One region of the Streptomyces sp. NPDC028928 genome, then DNA from elsewhere that is predicted to be linked to it. Evidence: riboswitches for the same ligand, from Rfam matches in the RefSeq annotation. Region 1 holds a riboswitch; each other region holds the start of a gene.
The links. Region 1 has a riboswitch for cyclic di-AMP ahead of ACZ4U1_RS19860 (M23 family metallopeptidase). Riboswitches for the same ligand answer to the same signal wherever they lie in the genome.
Positions count from the first base shown of each region.

Region 1 (3,360 bases):
TAGTGGGGCTGGAGGGCGACGTAGCGGGCGAGGCCCTCCCGCTCGGAGAAGTCGAGGGAGGCCTTCAGGCGCTCGGCGCTGATGTTGGAGGCGGCGATGTGCCGGACCTTGCCGGCCCGCACCAGCTCGTCCAGCGCGCCGATGATCTCCTCGACCGGCACCTCGGGCTGGTCGAAGTGGGTGTAGTAGAGGTCGATGTAGTCGGTGTCCAAGCGGCGCAGGGAGGCGTCGGCGGCGGCCTTGATGTTGGCGGCGGACAGCCCCTGGTACTCGGGGTGCCGGCTGACCTTGGTGGCGATCACGACGTCGGAGCGGTTGCCGCGGGCCTTGACCCACTTGCCGATGATCGTCTCGGACTCGCCGCCCTTGTTGCCCTCGATCCAGGCGGAGTAGGCGTCGGCGGTGTCGATGAAGTTGCCGCCGGCCGCCGTGTAGGCGTCCAGGACGGCGAAGGAGGTCTGCTCGTCGGCGGTCCAGCCGAAGACGTTGCCGCCGAGGGAGAGCGGGAAGACCTCGAGGTCGGAAGGGCCGAGTTTACGTAGTGACGTCATACGTCATGTCAACGCCGGCGGGGGATGATCGCATCCCGCCGCCGGCGCCGAGTCAGGGCAAAGGGGTGGCTCAGGGGGTGAGGCCCTTGTCGCGCAGCCATGCCATCGGGTCGATGCCGGTGGCCTGGCCGCCGGGGTGGACCTCCAGGTGCAGGTGCGGGCCGGTGACGTTGCCGGTGGCGCCGACGCGGCCGATGACCTCGCCGGTGGAGACCTTCTGGCCGGCCGTGACGCTGATCGAGGACTGGTGGCAGAACCACAGTTCGGTGCCGTCGTCGAGGGTGAGGATCGTGCGGTAGCCGTAGGCGCCGGCCCAGCCCGCCTCGGTGATCGTGCCGCTGTGGACGGCCTTGATCAGGGTGCCGGTGGGGGCGGCGAAGTCGAGACCGGTGTGGTAGCCGGAGGACCACATCGAGCCGGCCTGGCCGAAGGTCGAGGTGATCGTGTACGAGGAGGTCGGCAGCGTGTACTGCTTGGCCAGCTTGGCCAGCCGCTCCTCCTCGGCCTTCTTCGCGGCGGCGGCCTCCGCCTTCTCCTTGGCCTCGGCGGCCTCGGCGGCGGCCTGCTTCTCGGCCTTGGCGGCGGCGTCGGCGGCCTGCTTCTCGGCGGTGGCGAGCGCGACGGCGGTGGCCTTGCTCTCGGCCTGGCCCTGCTGCTGCTCGGCCTGGGCCATGATCCGGTTGCGCAGGGCCTCGCCCGCGTCGGTGCCGTCCTCACCCTCGGCGGTGGCCACGCCGACGCTGCTCAGCGCGGTGGTGCCGGCCTCGGTGGCCCGGGTGTCGGCGGAGCCGTCGTCGAAGAGGGAGCCCACGGAGGGCAGGTCGGGCAGGGAGATGGAGACCGGCGGCTTGCCGGTGTTGGCGCTGGCCATGCCGCCCGCGCCGACCGCGGCGATGACGCCGACGCCGAGGACGGTGGAGCTGCGCGCGAAGCCGCCGCGCTGCTTGGCGACGCGGTGCCGGCCGCGGACCGGGGCGACGGAGTCCTCGGTGGGGTTCCACTCCTCCCACGGGCCCTCTTCGGCGCGGTAGGCGACGTAGCCGAAGGTCTCGTTGTCGCGCTGTGCCGGTATGAACGGGGCTTCGGGGACAGGCCGGTTGGACGCCACGCGGGCGTGCTCCTTTCCTTCCTCCGCCTACCGGGTTAGCTGACGGGTTCGGAGCAGGAAGGTCTCCTACGCGCGTATACCGGTCGTGGACTCCATGAGTTCACGGCGGTATCCGCGTGATTCACCCCAGAAAGGTGGTTCCCCGGCTCCCTCGCGGGATTCGGCGCGTGCGCACGGAGCCGTCTCTTGTGACGGCTGGGACGACCGCGCTGCGTTATCGAACGTTAATAGACCTGCCAGTCACTTTCCAAGCCGTTCGGCTTGATCATTAAGGTCTTTACCGGCGGATCTATCACCCACTACCCCGCCAAACCGGGCGAGTTGACCAACCTTCGGCAGTGTTCAGGAGTCACTTCCGGTTTTGATGGTGACTCAGATGTTATGCGCACGGCACTCGCTCACTCACCGTCGGTGACATCCCGCAGGGGGCGCCGTACCGCGAGCAGCGCCATGTCGTCGGTCATACCGCCGCCGGAGTGCCGGCGCACCTCCGCGGCGAGCCGGTCGAGCAGCGCGGCCGGGCCGGGGAAGGTGCGCCCGGCGAGCCGCCGTTCGGGGTCGTAGAAGCGGCCGTGGGCGTCCCGGGCCTCGGACAGGCCGTCGGTGTGGAGGAGCAGGGTGGCGCCGACCGGGAAGCGGGCCTCGGTGGCCCGGTCCGGCCACCGGCCCAGCCCCGCCATGCCGAGCGGCAGCGCGGGCTCGCCCGGCGTCAGGGTGCGCAGGGTGCCGTCGGCGTGCAGCAGCAGCGGCGGCGGGTGGCCGCGGTTGACGATCCGTACGACGCCCTCGCCGTGCGGGAGTTCGGCGAGGACCGCGGTGGTGAACCCCTCGAAGGCGTCGATCCCGTCGCGCCGGGTGCCCTCACGGGCCAGCGCCCGCTCCAGCCGTTCGGCCACCTCCTCCAGCGCGGCCTCCTGCTCGGCCGCCTCCCGGAACGCGCCGATCACCACGGCGACGGCGGCGACCGCGCCCATGCCCTTGCCGCGCACGTCCCCAACGACCAGCCGGACGCCGTACGGCGTGTCCTGCACCGCGTACAGATCGCCGCCGATGAACGCGTCCTGCCGTGCCGCCTCGTAGCGGGCGGCGATCTCGAAGCCGCCGATCCGGGCGTCCGGCTCCGGCAGGACGGCCCGCTGGGCGGCCTCGGCGATCTCCCGGGCGGAGGCGAGCCGCCGGTCGCCGCGGCGGACGACCCGGTTGATGGCGACGGCCAGCAGGGCGACGGTGGCCACGGTGACCACGTCGGTGAGCGTGCCCACGGCCGGGTGGACCCCGGCGTCGGTGTGCACGGCGTAGGCGGCGGCGAGGGAGGCGAGGCCGGTGAGGACGGTGGTGCGCAGCGCGGAGAGGGGCGCGGCGACCAGTGGGGCGGCGGTGAAGAACGGTACGGCGGTGAACTGCTGCGGGGTGAGCAGGCCGTACCCGATCCCGCAGGCGATCAGGAGCGCGGGCAGGGCGCGGGCCTGCGCACGCGGGCTCGGCCGGCGCCGGGCGCGCACCGGCGGGGGCCCGCCGCCGAGGCCCGGGTCGGGCACGGGGGCACCGGGGAGCCGGCCGCCCGCCCTGGCGTACGGGCTCTCCTCCACCTTTCCAGGGCGCACCGCGTGTCTCCCACATGTCCGACGTGTCTCCAGGTTTCCGGGCCCCGGAGCGGGCGGCGACCGGTGTGGACCGAAAGGGGTGTGCGAGTGGTCCCGC
Region 1 is NZ_JBVHVI010000008.1:22,670-26,029, forward strand. It holds gene ACZ4U1_RS19855 (aldo/keto reductase) at 1-551, opposite strand, end outside; gene ACZ4U1_RS19860 (M23 family metallopeptidase) at 622-1,659, opposite strand; cyclic di-AMP (ydaO/yuaA leader) riboswitch at 1,669-1,835, opposite strand; gene ACZ4U1_RS19865 (PP2C family protein-serine/threonine phosphatase) at 2,058-3,263, opposite strand.

Region 2 (3,360 bases), on a different contig from region 1:
CCACCGAGGAGCGCGGCGAGGTCTACGGCTGTGCCCTCGGCTGGTCCGGCTCCTGGCGCATCACCGTCGCCCAACTCCCGGACGCGCGCGTGCAGATCACCGGCGGCGCCGGCTACGACGACTCGGGCCTGCTGCTCCTCGCGCCCGGGGAGTCATACACCACCCCGGTCTTCGCGGGCCTGTGGAGCGACGGCGGTTTCGGCGGCGCGAGCCGCGCCTGGCACGCCTACCAGCGCGCGTACGTCATCCCGGAGGCCGAGCGGGACCGGCCCGTGCTGTTCAACTCCTGGGAGGCCACGTTCTTCGACATCTCCGAGGAGCAGCAGCTCGCCCTCGCCCGCCGGGCCGCCGGGATCGGGGTCGAGCTGTTCGTGGTGGACGACGGCTGGTTCGGGGCCCGCACCAGCGACCGCGCCGGCCTCGGCGACTGGACGCCCAACCCCGACCGCTTCCCGCACGGCCTGGGGCCCCTCGCCGACCAGGTGCACGGCCTGGGCATGCAGTTCGGCATCTGGGTGGAGCCCGAGATGGTCAACCCGGACAGCGACCTGTACCGCGCCCACCCCGACTGGGTGCAGTACCAACCGGGACGGAAGCGGACGGAACTGCGCAATCAGCTCGTGCTCAACCTCGCGCGCGAGGACGTCCAGGAGTACCTCTGGGAGCAGCTGGACGCCCTGCTCTCCAGCGCCCCGATCGACTATGTGAAGTGGGACTTCAACCGCTGCTTCACCGACGCCGGCTGGCCCGGGGAGCCGTACCCGCAGCGGCTGTGGGTGGACCACGTCCGCGCCCTCTACGCCCTGCTGGACCGGCTGCGCGCGGCTCACCCCCAGGTCGCCTTCGAGTCCTGCTCGGGCGGCGGCGGCCGGATCGACCTCGGGGTGCTCAGCCGCACCGACCAGGTGTGGACCTCCGACAACACCGACCCGCTGGACCGGCTCGCCATCCAGCACGGCTTCACCCAGATCCATCCCGCGCGCGTGATGGCGGCCTGGGTCACCGACAGCCCCAACGCCCAGCTCAACGGCCGGGTCAGCTCACTGCGCTTCCGGTTCGTCAGCGCCATGGCCGGCGTGCTCGGGGTCGGCGGCGACCTGACGGAGTGGAGCGCGGAGGAGCTGGCCGAGGCCCGGCGCTGGGTGGAGCTGTACAAGGAGATCCGCCCGGTCGTGCAGCACGGCGAGCTGTACCGGCTGCGGCCACCGGCGGGCGGTCTGAGCGCCGTCCAGTACCTCCGGGGCGAGGAGACCGTCGTCCTCGCCTGGCTGCAGGCGCAGCGCCATGGCGAGCCGGTGCCGGCGGTGCGGCTGCGCGGGCTCGACCCGACAGCATCGTACGAATGCCGCGAAACGGGTGAAGTTCATCGAGGCGCCGTCCTGCTGCACCACGGAATGCGCACAGGGCTGAAGGGCGACCTGGATGCGACGGTTCTCCGGCTGCGCCGCATCTGAGCTTTCTGTCCGAATTGACGCCTTCCTTCCAACTCGCTGCGGAATGAGGGCCCCTGGAGGAGTGCGGCGTGAGGAGCGTCATATCCGTGACCGTGCGTCGCGCGTCATGTCCACGTAATGCTGGGCTTGAAAAGGGGAATTGAAAGGAGCCGGGCGCGGGAATTCACGCTGAGTGACCACGAATTCCCGCATTCGATCAGCCGCGAGAGGAACAACGGGAAACGGCTGCTTGTTTCGCCGTGTCCTGCTCGCTTACGTTCCGAACCAATCCGGACGGAACGCCGAATCCTGCCGCCGCCCGGACTCCCCACACATGACCCGCGTCGGCAGGAGCGGGGGACCCACCAGGTAAGACTGCCTGTCCCGGTCTCCGCGACAGGCTAGGGGTGCAGCCGTGTCACGCACGGCCGGGCAGCTCCAGCCCGAACCCGACAGCTGACCTCGCAGGCGCCGGAGAGGAATTGCGCCATGCCTGCCAAGGGTAAGCACCGACGTCCCAAGACCCCGCGTTTTTCCCGCTCCCTCGCCGTCGCCGGAACCGGCGGAGCCGCCCTGGCCCTCCCGCTCATCGGGACCACCGGAGCGCACGCCGCGACCCTCGCGCAGCCCGTTTCCGGAACGGCCGTGCAGTCCCTTCCGAACACCGCGCAGCAGACCGCCGCCAAGCAGGACGCGGGCGTGCGCACCTACACCGTGCGCAGCGGCGACTGCCTCTCCGAGATCGCCGAGGAGCAGCGGGTCAGCGGCGGCTGGCAGCGGCTCTACGACGACAACCGGCAGGCCATCGGCGCCGACCCGGCGCTCATCCACCCGGGCCTGAAGCTCAGCCTCGGCGCGAAGGCCGCGCCGGCCCGCACCGGGTCCGCCGCCCCCGAGCCCGCCCGGACCTCGCCGACCTCGCAGACTTCGCAGACCTCCCAGTCTTCCGAGTCCTCCCAGTCCTCCGGGTCCGGCTCCGCGCAGACCGCCTCCGCCGGCTACACGCTGCCGGTGGCCGGCGCCACCATCGGCACCGGCTACCACGTCGCCGGCAGCATGTGGTCCAGCGGCTACCACACCGGTGTCGACTTCGTCGTCCCGACCGGCACCTCCCTCAAGGCCGTCGCCGCGGGCACGGTCGTCTCCGCCGGCTGGGGCGGCGCGTACGGCAACCAGGTCGTCCTCAAGCTCGAGGACGGCCACTACGCCCAGTACGCCCACCTCTCGCAGCTCTCCGTCTCGGCCGGCCAGAGCGTGACCGCGGGCCAGCAGGTCGGCCTGTCCGGCGCCACCGGCAACGTGACCGGACCGCACCTGCACTTCGAGATCCGCACCACGCCCGACTACGGCTCGGACGTGGACCCGGTCGCCTACCTCCGCGCACACGGAGTCGCCGTCGGCTGACGCCCGCCCTGCCTATTCCTGGCTTGGCAAATTATTTAAGGGTGTCTCATCTCACCGTTCGTCAACCCCTGCCTACGGTCGCGTAAGTCACATCGGAAGGTGAATCATGGTCCGACGTGGCAGACGATTCGAAGAATGACAACACATCAGTGATCGGGTCGTACGTGGCGGTGGGGGACAGCTTCACCGAGGGCGTCGGCGACCCCGGGCCCGACGGGGCGTTCGTAGGCTGGGCCGACCGCTTCGCGGTGCTGCTCGCCGACCGGCGCCCCGAGGGCGACTTCCAGTACACCAACCTCGCCGTGCGCGGGAAGCTGCTGGACCAGATCGTGGCCGACCAGCTCCCCAAGGCCGTCGAACTCGCTCCGGACCTGGTCTCCTTCTGCGCGGGCGGCAACGACATCATCCGTCCCGGCACCGACCCGGACGAGGTGGCCGAGCGCTTCGAACGGGCCGTGGCCCGGCTGACCGAGGCCGCCGGCACGGTGATGGTGACGACCGGCTTCGACACCCGGGGCGTCCC
Region 2 is NZ_JBVHVI010000028.1:3,793-7,152, forward strand. It holds gene ACZ4U1_RS39710 (alpha-galactosidase) at 1-1,454, shown strand, start outside; cyclic di-AMP (ydaO/yuaA leader) riboswitch at 1,724-1,917, shown strand; gene ACZ4U1_RS39715 (M23 family metallopeptidase) at 1,923-2,837, shown strand; gene ACZ4U1_RS39720 (SGNH/GDSL hydrolase family protein) at 2,987-3,360, shown strand, end outside.
Region 2: another riboswitch for cyclic di-AMP. It lies ahead of ACZ4U1_RS39715 (M23 family metallopeptidase); the one in region 1 lies ahead of ACZ4U1_RS19860 (M23 family metallopeptidase).

Region 3 (3,360 bases), on a different contig from region 1:
CGTCCTCGGTCTCGCCGGAGCGGTGGGACATCATGCACTTGAAGCCGTTGCGCTGGGCCAGCTCGACGGCGTCCAGGGTCTCGGTCAGCGAGCCGATCTGGTTGACCTTGACCAGCAGGGCGTTGGCGGCGCCCTCCTCGATGCCCTTGGCCAGGCGCTCGGGGTTGGTGACGAACAGGTCGTCGCCGACGAGCTGGACCTTGTCACCGAGCTGGGCGGTGATGGTCTTCCAGCCCTCCCAGTCGTCCTCGAACAGCGGGTCCTCGATGGAGACCAGCGGGTACGCCTCGACCAGCTCGGCGTAGTACTCGGTCATCTCGGCGGCCGTGCGGTTCTTGCCCTCGAAGACGTACGAGCCGTCCTTGTAGAACTCGGACGCGGCGACGTCGAGGGCGAGGGCGATCTGCTCGCCGGGGGTGTAGCCGGCCTCCTTGATCGCCTCCAGGATGAGGTCGAGGGCCTCACGGTTGGAGCCGAGGTTCGGGGCGAAGCCGCCCTCGTCGCCGAGGCCGGTGGACAGGCCCTTGTTCTTCAGGACCTTCTTCAGGGTGTGGTAGACCTCGGTGCCCCAGCGCAGGGCCTCGGAGAAGGACTCCGCGCCGATCGGGGCGATCATGAACTCCTGGATGTCCACGTTGGAGTCGGCGTGCGAGCCGCCGTTCAGGATGTTCATCATCGGCACCGGGAGCAGGTGCGCGTTCGGGCCGCCCAGGTAGCGGAAGAGGGGCAGGTCGCTGGCCTCGGAGGCGGCGTGGGCGACGGCGAGCGAGACGCCGAGGATGGCGTTGGCGCCGAGCGAGCCCTTGTTGTCGGTGGCGTCCAGGTCGAACATGGCCTGGTCGATCAGGCGCTGCTCGGTGGCGTCGTAGCCGACCAGCTCCGGGCCGATCTGCTCGATGACGGCGAGGACGGCCTTCTCGACGCCCTTGCCCTGGTAGCGGTTCGGGTCACCGTCGCGCAGCTCGATGGCCTCGAAGGCGCCGGTCGAGGCGCCGGACGGAACGGCGGCACGACCCGTGCTGCCGTCGTCGAGGCCGACCTCGACCTCGACCGTGGGGTTGCCTCGGGAGTCCAGGATTTCCCGGGCTACGACGACGTCGATGGACGGCACGAGCATCTCCTTCTTGGATGTGACGCTGGAAGTGCGGGGCTGGTGTGCCTTGCGCCTAGAGCCTAACCGTCCCGGGGGCGTCGGCCACCGACCGACCGTCCCGTGGACATGCCGACGGTACCTTTTGTTTCTGCCCGAAACAAAGGGGGGCGGGGCACTCCGGGCAGAAAAAACCCCGCCCCGGTGCGTACGGGGGAACACGCACCGGGGCGGGGGGCCCGTGGGGACGGGGGGTGGCCCGCACGGGGTCCGGGGGGCCTGCACGGAGGCCGTGGGGGCCTGCACGGAGGCCGTGGGGGCCTGCCCGCTTACTTCAGGTGGAGCTGCTGGCCCGGGTAGATGAGGTTCGCGTCCTCGACGATGTCCTTGTTCAGCTCGAACAGCTTCTCCCAGCCGCCCTTGACGCCGTGCTTCTCGGCGATGGTGCTGAGGGTGTCACCCGCGACGACCTTGTACTCGCCGTCGCCCTTCTTGACCTTCTTGCCGGTCGGGGTGGTGACGGTCTTGCCCGCCGACGGGGCCGTCCGCGTGGTGGAGCGGGAGGCGGACTGCTCGTCGGTGGAGCGGGTGGTGGTGCTGGTCGAGGCCGAGGGGGCGCTCGGGGCGGAGCCGTTGTACGGGGTGCTGGACAGGCCCGTGCCGCAGACCGGCCAGGCGCCCTTGCCCTGCGCGGCGAGGACCTTCTCGGCGACGGCGATCTGCTGCGACTTGCTCGCCTTGTCGGCGGTGGCGGCGTACTGCGTGCCGCCGTACGCGGCCCAGGTGGAGGCGGAGAACTGCAGACCGCCGTAGTAGCCGTTGCCGGTGTTGATGGACCAGTTGCCGCCGGACTCGCACTGGGCGACCTTGTCCCACTCGGCGGAGGTGGCGGCGGAGGCGTTGCCGGCCGCCATCAGCGGGGCGGCGACGGCCGCGCCGGTGACACCGGCGAGCGCGAGGACGCGGGTGGCCTTGGACGGACGGCGGTGCTTGCCCTTGCCGGTAAACAGCATGGATCGATCCCCTCACCGACGCCTGCGAGGTGAGCTGTCGGGTTCGGGCCGGTTGAGTTGCCCGGCCGCGCTCCCGCTTGCGCGGAAGTCGCGGCTTCACCCCCAGCCGGTTCCAGCCTCAACTGCTGGTCCCGGCACTTACCTTGGGTCCCCCGCTCCTGCCTACGGCGCTTGACGCGACGACTGTTCCCGGGCAACCGCTGGCAGGATTCGGCGTTGCGGATGCCGGGGCTCGCGGTGACGAGCGGCCTTGACCGTAGACACGCGCCGCGCGGAATTTCAAAGACGATCAGGGCTTCTGAGACTCATCCCACACTTTCGCCAAACCGGACATTACGGCGTTAAGTGGGGCGTCAACTACCGCTACTTCGCGCCCGTTTCACCCACGACGTCCAGTGTCTGACCGGCGGTGATGCGGTTCGGGTCGGACCCGATGGCCTTCTTGTTGTCCGCGTAGAGCGCGCGCCACCCGCCGTCGACGTCAAGGGAGTCGGCGATGGAGGCGAGGGAGTCGCCCTGACGGACGGTGTACGTGTCCGTTCCGCGCGATGCGTGCCGACCCGAAGAGTTGGGGTTCTGACCGTTTGTCACGCTTTCGTCCGCGCTCGCCCCGCGGTGGCGTCCGCCACCGAGGGCGCCGGTGTCGACCAGGCTCCAGGAACCGGCGGCCTGCTGCGGGTTGTTCTCCACGCCGGCGTCCGGGGTGGCCGTGGGAGAGCTGTCGGCCCCCTGGGAGTCCCCGGTGCCCGGCGTGGTGGACTTGTCGGACTTGGGGGTGTTGGTCCCCGTGGAGCCGGTGTCCGTACCGGCGTCCTTGCCCGGCTTGCCGCCCGGCGTGGTCGCCGGGTCCGTGGAGGAACCGGCGCCGGAGCCGGAGTCGGCGTCGGATCCGGTACCGGTGGAGGACGGCGAATCCGGCGAACCGGACGTGCCGGACCCTTCGGAGGTGTCGGAGCCGCCGGAGGTGCCGGACTTCTCGGGCGATCCGGACGAGCCGCCCGAACCACTCTCGTCGTCGGAGCCGCCGACGCCCGTGTCGACGTCCACGGAGCCCGAGTCGGTGGTCAGGCCGGACAGCAGGGCGCAGGTGGCCCACGGCGTGGTGCCCTTGTCGGCGAGGATCTTCTCGGCGACGGCGATCTGCTGGTTGCGGCTGGCCTGGTCGGGGCTGGCCGCGTACTGCCCGCCGCCGTACGTGTTCCAGTCCTCCTGGGAGATCTGGAGGCCGCCGTAGTAGCCGTTGCCGGTGTCCGCGCT
Region 3 is NZ_JBVHVI010000003.1:450,679-454,038, reverse strand. It holds gene eno (phosphopyruvate hydratase) at 1-1,111, opposite strand, end outside; gene ACZ4U1_RS11120 (transglycosylase family protein) at 1,420-2,103, opposite strand; cyclic di-AMP (ydaO/yuaA leader) riboswitch at 2,108-2,283, opposite strand; gene ACZ4U1_RS11115 (transglycosylase family protein) at 2,467-3,360, opposite strand, start outside.
Region 3: another riboswitch for cyclic di-AMP. It lies ahead of ACZ4U1_RS11120 (transglycosylase family protein); the one in region 1 lies ahead of ACZ4U1_RS19860 (M23 family metallopeptidase).

Region 4 (3,360 bases), on a different contig from region 1:
CACTATCTGGTCCGCCGGGTCCTCGGCCCGCTCGGCGCCTGGTGGCTGCGCGAGCGCTTCGAGAGCGGGGTGCGGGTGCAGGAGGTCGAACGGGTGGTCAGCGCCGAGGCCCGCGGCGGCAGCCCGGTGCTCACCGTCCGCACCCACGGCGGCCGTACCGAGCAGCTCACCGCTGACCACGTCATCGCCGCCACCGGCTACCGCGTCGACATCGCGGCGATGGACTTCCTCGGCCACGAGCTGCGCACCCGGCTCGCGGTGAGCCGCGGCACCCCCCGGCTCGGCCCCGGTTACGTCTCCTCCGTGCCCGGTCTGTACTTCACCGGCCTGCCGGCGGCGTCGTCGTACGGGCCGGTGATGCGCTTCGTCTGCGGTACGGAGTTCGCCTCCCCGCGCCTGGCGAAGCACCTGGCCGCCGCCCACAGTTGAGTCCGGGGCCCACGGCGGCACTCTCATCGGGGCGTCCGTGGGCGCAACTTGGGGCCGTACAGCACGTAAGTGCGTGTAATGACAGGTGAGTCGGCGGGGCGCGGTGTCCGTATTCTCTGATCATGGCACCCTCCCCGGCATATGCACTGATCGCCACTGACCTGGACGGAACGCTGCTGCGCGGCGACGACACCGTCTCCGACCGGTCGCTCGCCGCGCTCGCGCGGGTGGTGCGGGCCGGCGCCCGGCATCTGGTGGTGACGGGCCGCCCGGCGCCACGGGTCCGGCCGCTGCTGGCGGACCTCGGCTGCACGGGGCTCGCGGTGTGCGGGCAGGGGGCGCAGGTCTACGACGCCGGGACCGGCCGTCTGCTGTGGTCGGTCCGGCTGGACCGGGAGCTGGCCGAGACCGCGCTCGGCAAGATCGAGGCGGAGGTGGGGCAGGTCTACGCGGCGGTCGACCAGGACGGCGTGGACGGGCTCACGCTGATCGAGCCCGGGTACCGGATGCCCCATCCGACGCTGCCCGCGGTGCGCGTCGGCCGGCGGGACGACCTGTGGTGCGAGCCCATCAGCAAGGTGCTGCTGCGGCACGCCTCCCTGTCGGACGACGAGTTGGCGGCCGTGGCCCGCTCGGCGGTGGGCTCGCTGGCGACGGTCACCATGTCGGGGCCGGGGACCGTGGAGCTGCAGCCGAGGGGGGTGACGAAGGCGACCGGGCTGGCGCTGGCCGCCGAGCGGCTCGGGGTGGATGCCGACCGGGCCCTCGCCTTCGGCGACATGCCCAACGACATCCCGATGTTCGACTGGGCCGGGCGCGGTGTCGCCATGGCCAACGCGCACCCCGAACTGAAGGCGGTGGCCGACGAGATCACCTTGTCGAACGAGGACGACGGCATCGCCGTCGTCCTCGAAGGACTCTTCCCGGCCGACCGGCTGTGATGACCGACCGGCCGTGATGACCGGTCGGCCGGAGCAGGTCAGTACGCGCCGAACACGTTGTCGATCGACCCGTACCGCGCGGCCGCGTAGTTGCAGGCGGCGGTGATGTTCGCGACCGGGTCGTAGATGTTGAACGAGGTTCCGGCGACGTGGTACGCGTTGAACGTGGGGTCGATGACCTGGAGCAGGCCCTTGGACGGGATGCCCTTGGCGGCGTTGGAGTCCCACAGGTTGATGGCGTTCGGGTTGCCCGAGGACTCGCGGATGATGTTGCGGTAGATGCCGTTGTAGGTGCCCGGGATGCCCTTCTCGGCCATGATCGCGAGCGACTCGCGGATCCAGCCGTCCAGGTTGTTCGGGTATCCGGCGGTGGTGGTGGCCGCCGTGGTGGTGTCGGTGGCCGCGGAGGCGCTGGTCGCGCCGATGAGCGGCAGGGCGAGCACGGCGACGCCGGTGCCGGCGGCGACGAGGGCGCGGACGAGGCGGCTGTTCCGGGTACGGCGGTGCTGAACGGCAGCGGACATGGGGACGTTCCTCTCCGGCGCCTGCGAGGTGAGCTGTCGGGTTCGGGCGGGGAGGTGCCCGGCCGCGCCCCGAAGAGGCACGGCTTCACCCCTAGCCGTACCGGTGCGGCGTGTGCCGACCGGCCCGGCGGCTTTCCTGGGGTCCCCCGCTCCTGCCGTACGAATGAGTTCGTCGATGGGTTATGCGGGCGGCGGCAGGATTCGGCGTCCGCCCGACGGCCCGGAACGTATGCGAGAGCACATGTCGGGAACAAGTACCGGATTCATAGAACGTGCGATTTGACCTTGATCGACGCCGTATGGGGTGCTTGATCCTTTGCGATTGCCAACCCTCAACTCGCTTGCGCGGCAAGGGGTCGAGGGGGTTGCGGGGGGTGGGCCGGGTATACGGGGCGCGTGACCCAATTCACGAAATAGCAAATCGCTTCAAATCGGGCATGGGGGAATAGGGGGATTCGCGCCTAAGGTGACAGAGGAGAGGGTGTGGAGAGGTTGCGACACAGTGCCCGTATTGCTGTTAAGTCAATAAATGTCCGTTCTTACTGTGTGATCAAATCCATGTTGATCATGAACCGGTACCGCCCGGGCTGGACCGGTGGGCGCTATCGGTGATCGAAACAGGACCGGATACGCTGACTTGAGTGATGGCAGCGACCTATCGACAAACCGTGTAATCGCCAGCAGACACCAGCAGACAGGAGACCCCTCGTGACCGTCGTCGGGCCGTTCGGGCTGAGCGTGCGGGACCAGGCTCTGGAAGCCGATGTCCAGGCCGGATTGACGGCTGTCGAGGAAGGCTTGCTCGAAGCCACCAAGAGCGAGGTCCCGTTCATCACGGAGGCCGCGCAGCACCTCGTGCGGGCCGGCGGGAAGCGTTTCCGGCCACTCCTCGTGATGCTCGCCGCCCAGTTCGGCGACCCCTACGCGCCGGGCGTCGTGCCGTCGGCCGTGGTCGTGGAGCTGACCCACCTGGCCACGCTGTACCACGACGACGTCATGGACGAGGCGGCCGTACGGCGCGGCGTGGACAGCGCCAACGCCCGCTGGGGCAACTCCGTCGCGGTCCTCACCGGCGACTTCCTCTTCGCCCGCGCCTCCCAGATCCTCGCCGACCTCGGCCCCGAGGCGGTCCGGGTGCAGGCCCTGGCGTTCGAACGGCTCGTCACCGGCCAGATCCTGGAGACCGCGGGCCCCTCGGACGGGCGCGACCCGATCGAGCACTACCTGGACGTGCTCGGCGGCAAGACGGGCTCCCTGGTGGCGGTTTCGTGCCGGTTCGGCGCGATGATGTCCGGCGCCGGCGAGCGGGTCGTCGACGTGCTCACCCAGTACGGCGAACGGCTCGGGGTCGCCTTCCAGCTCGCCGACGACGTCCTGGACATCGCCTCCGACTCCCACGAGTCCGGCAAGACCCCGGGCACCGACCTGCGCGAGGGCATCGCGACCCTGCCCGTGCTCCGGCTGCG
Region 4 is NZ_JBVHVI010000018.1:145,396-148,755, forward strand. It holds gene ACZ4U1_RS34915 (FAD-dependent oxidoreductase) at 1-429, shown strand, start outside; gene ACZ4U1_RS34920 (HAD family hydrolase) at 552-1,370, shown strand; gene ACZ4U1_RS34925 (transglycosylase SLT domain-containing protein) at 1,409-1,894, opposite strand; cyclic di-AMP (ydaO/yuaA leader) riboswitch at 1,898-2,079, opposite strand; gene ACZ4U1_RS34930 (polyprenyl synthetase family protein) at 2,603-3,360, shown strand, end outside.
Region 4: another riboswitch for cyclic di-AMP. It lies ahead of ACZ4U1_RS34925 (transglycosylase SLT domain-containing protein); the one in region 1 lies ahead of ACZ4U1_RS19860 (M23 family metallopeptidase).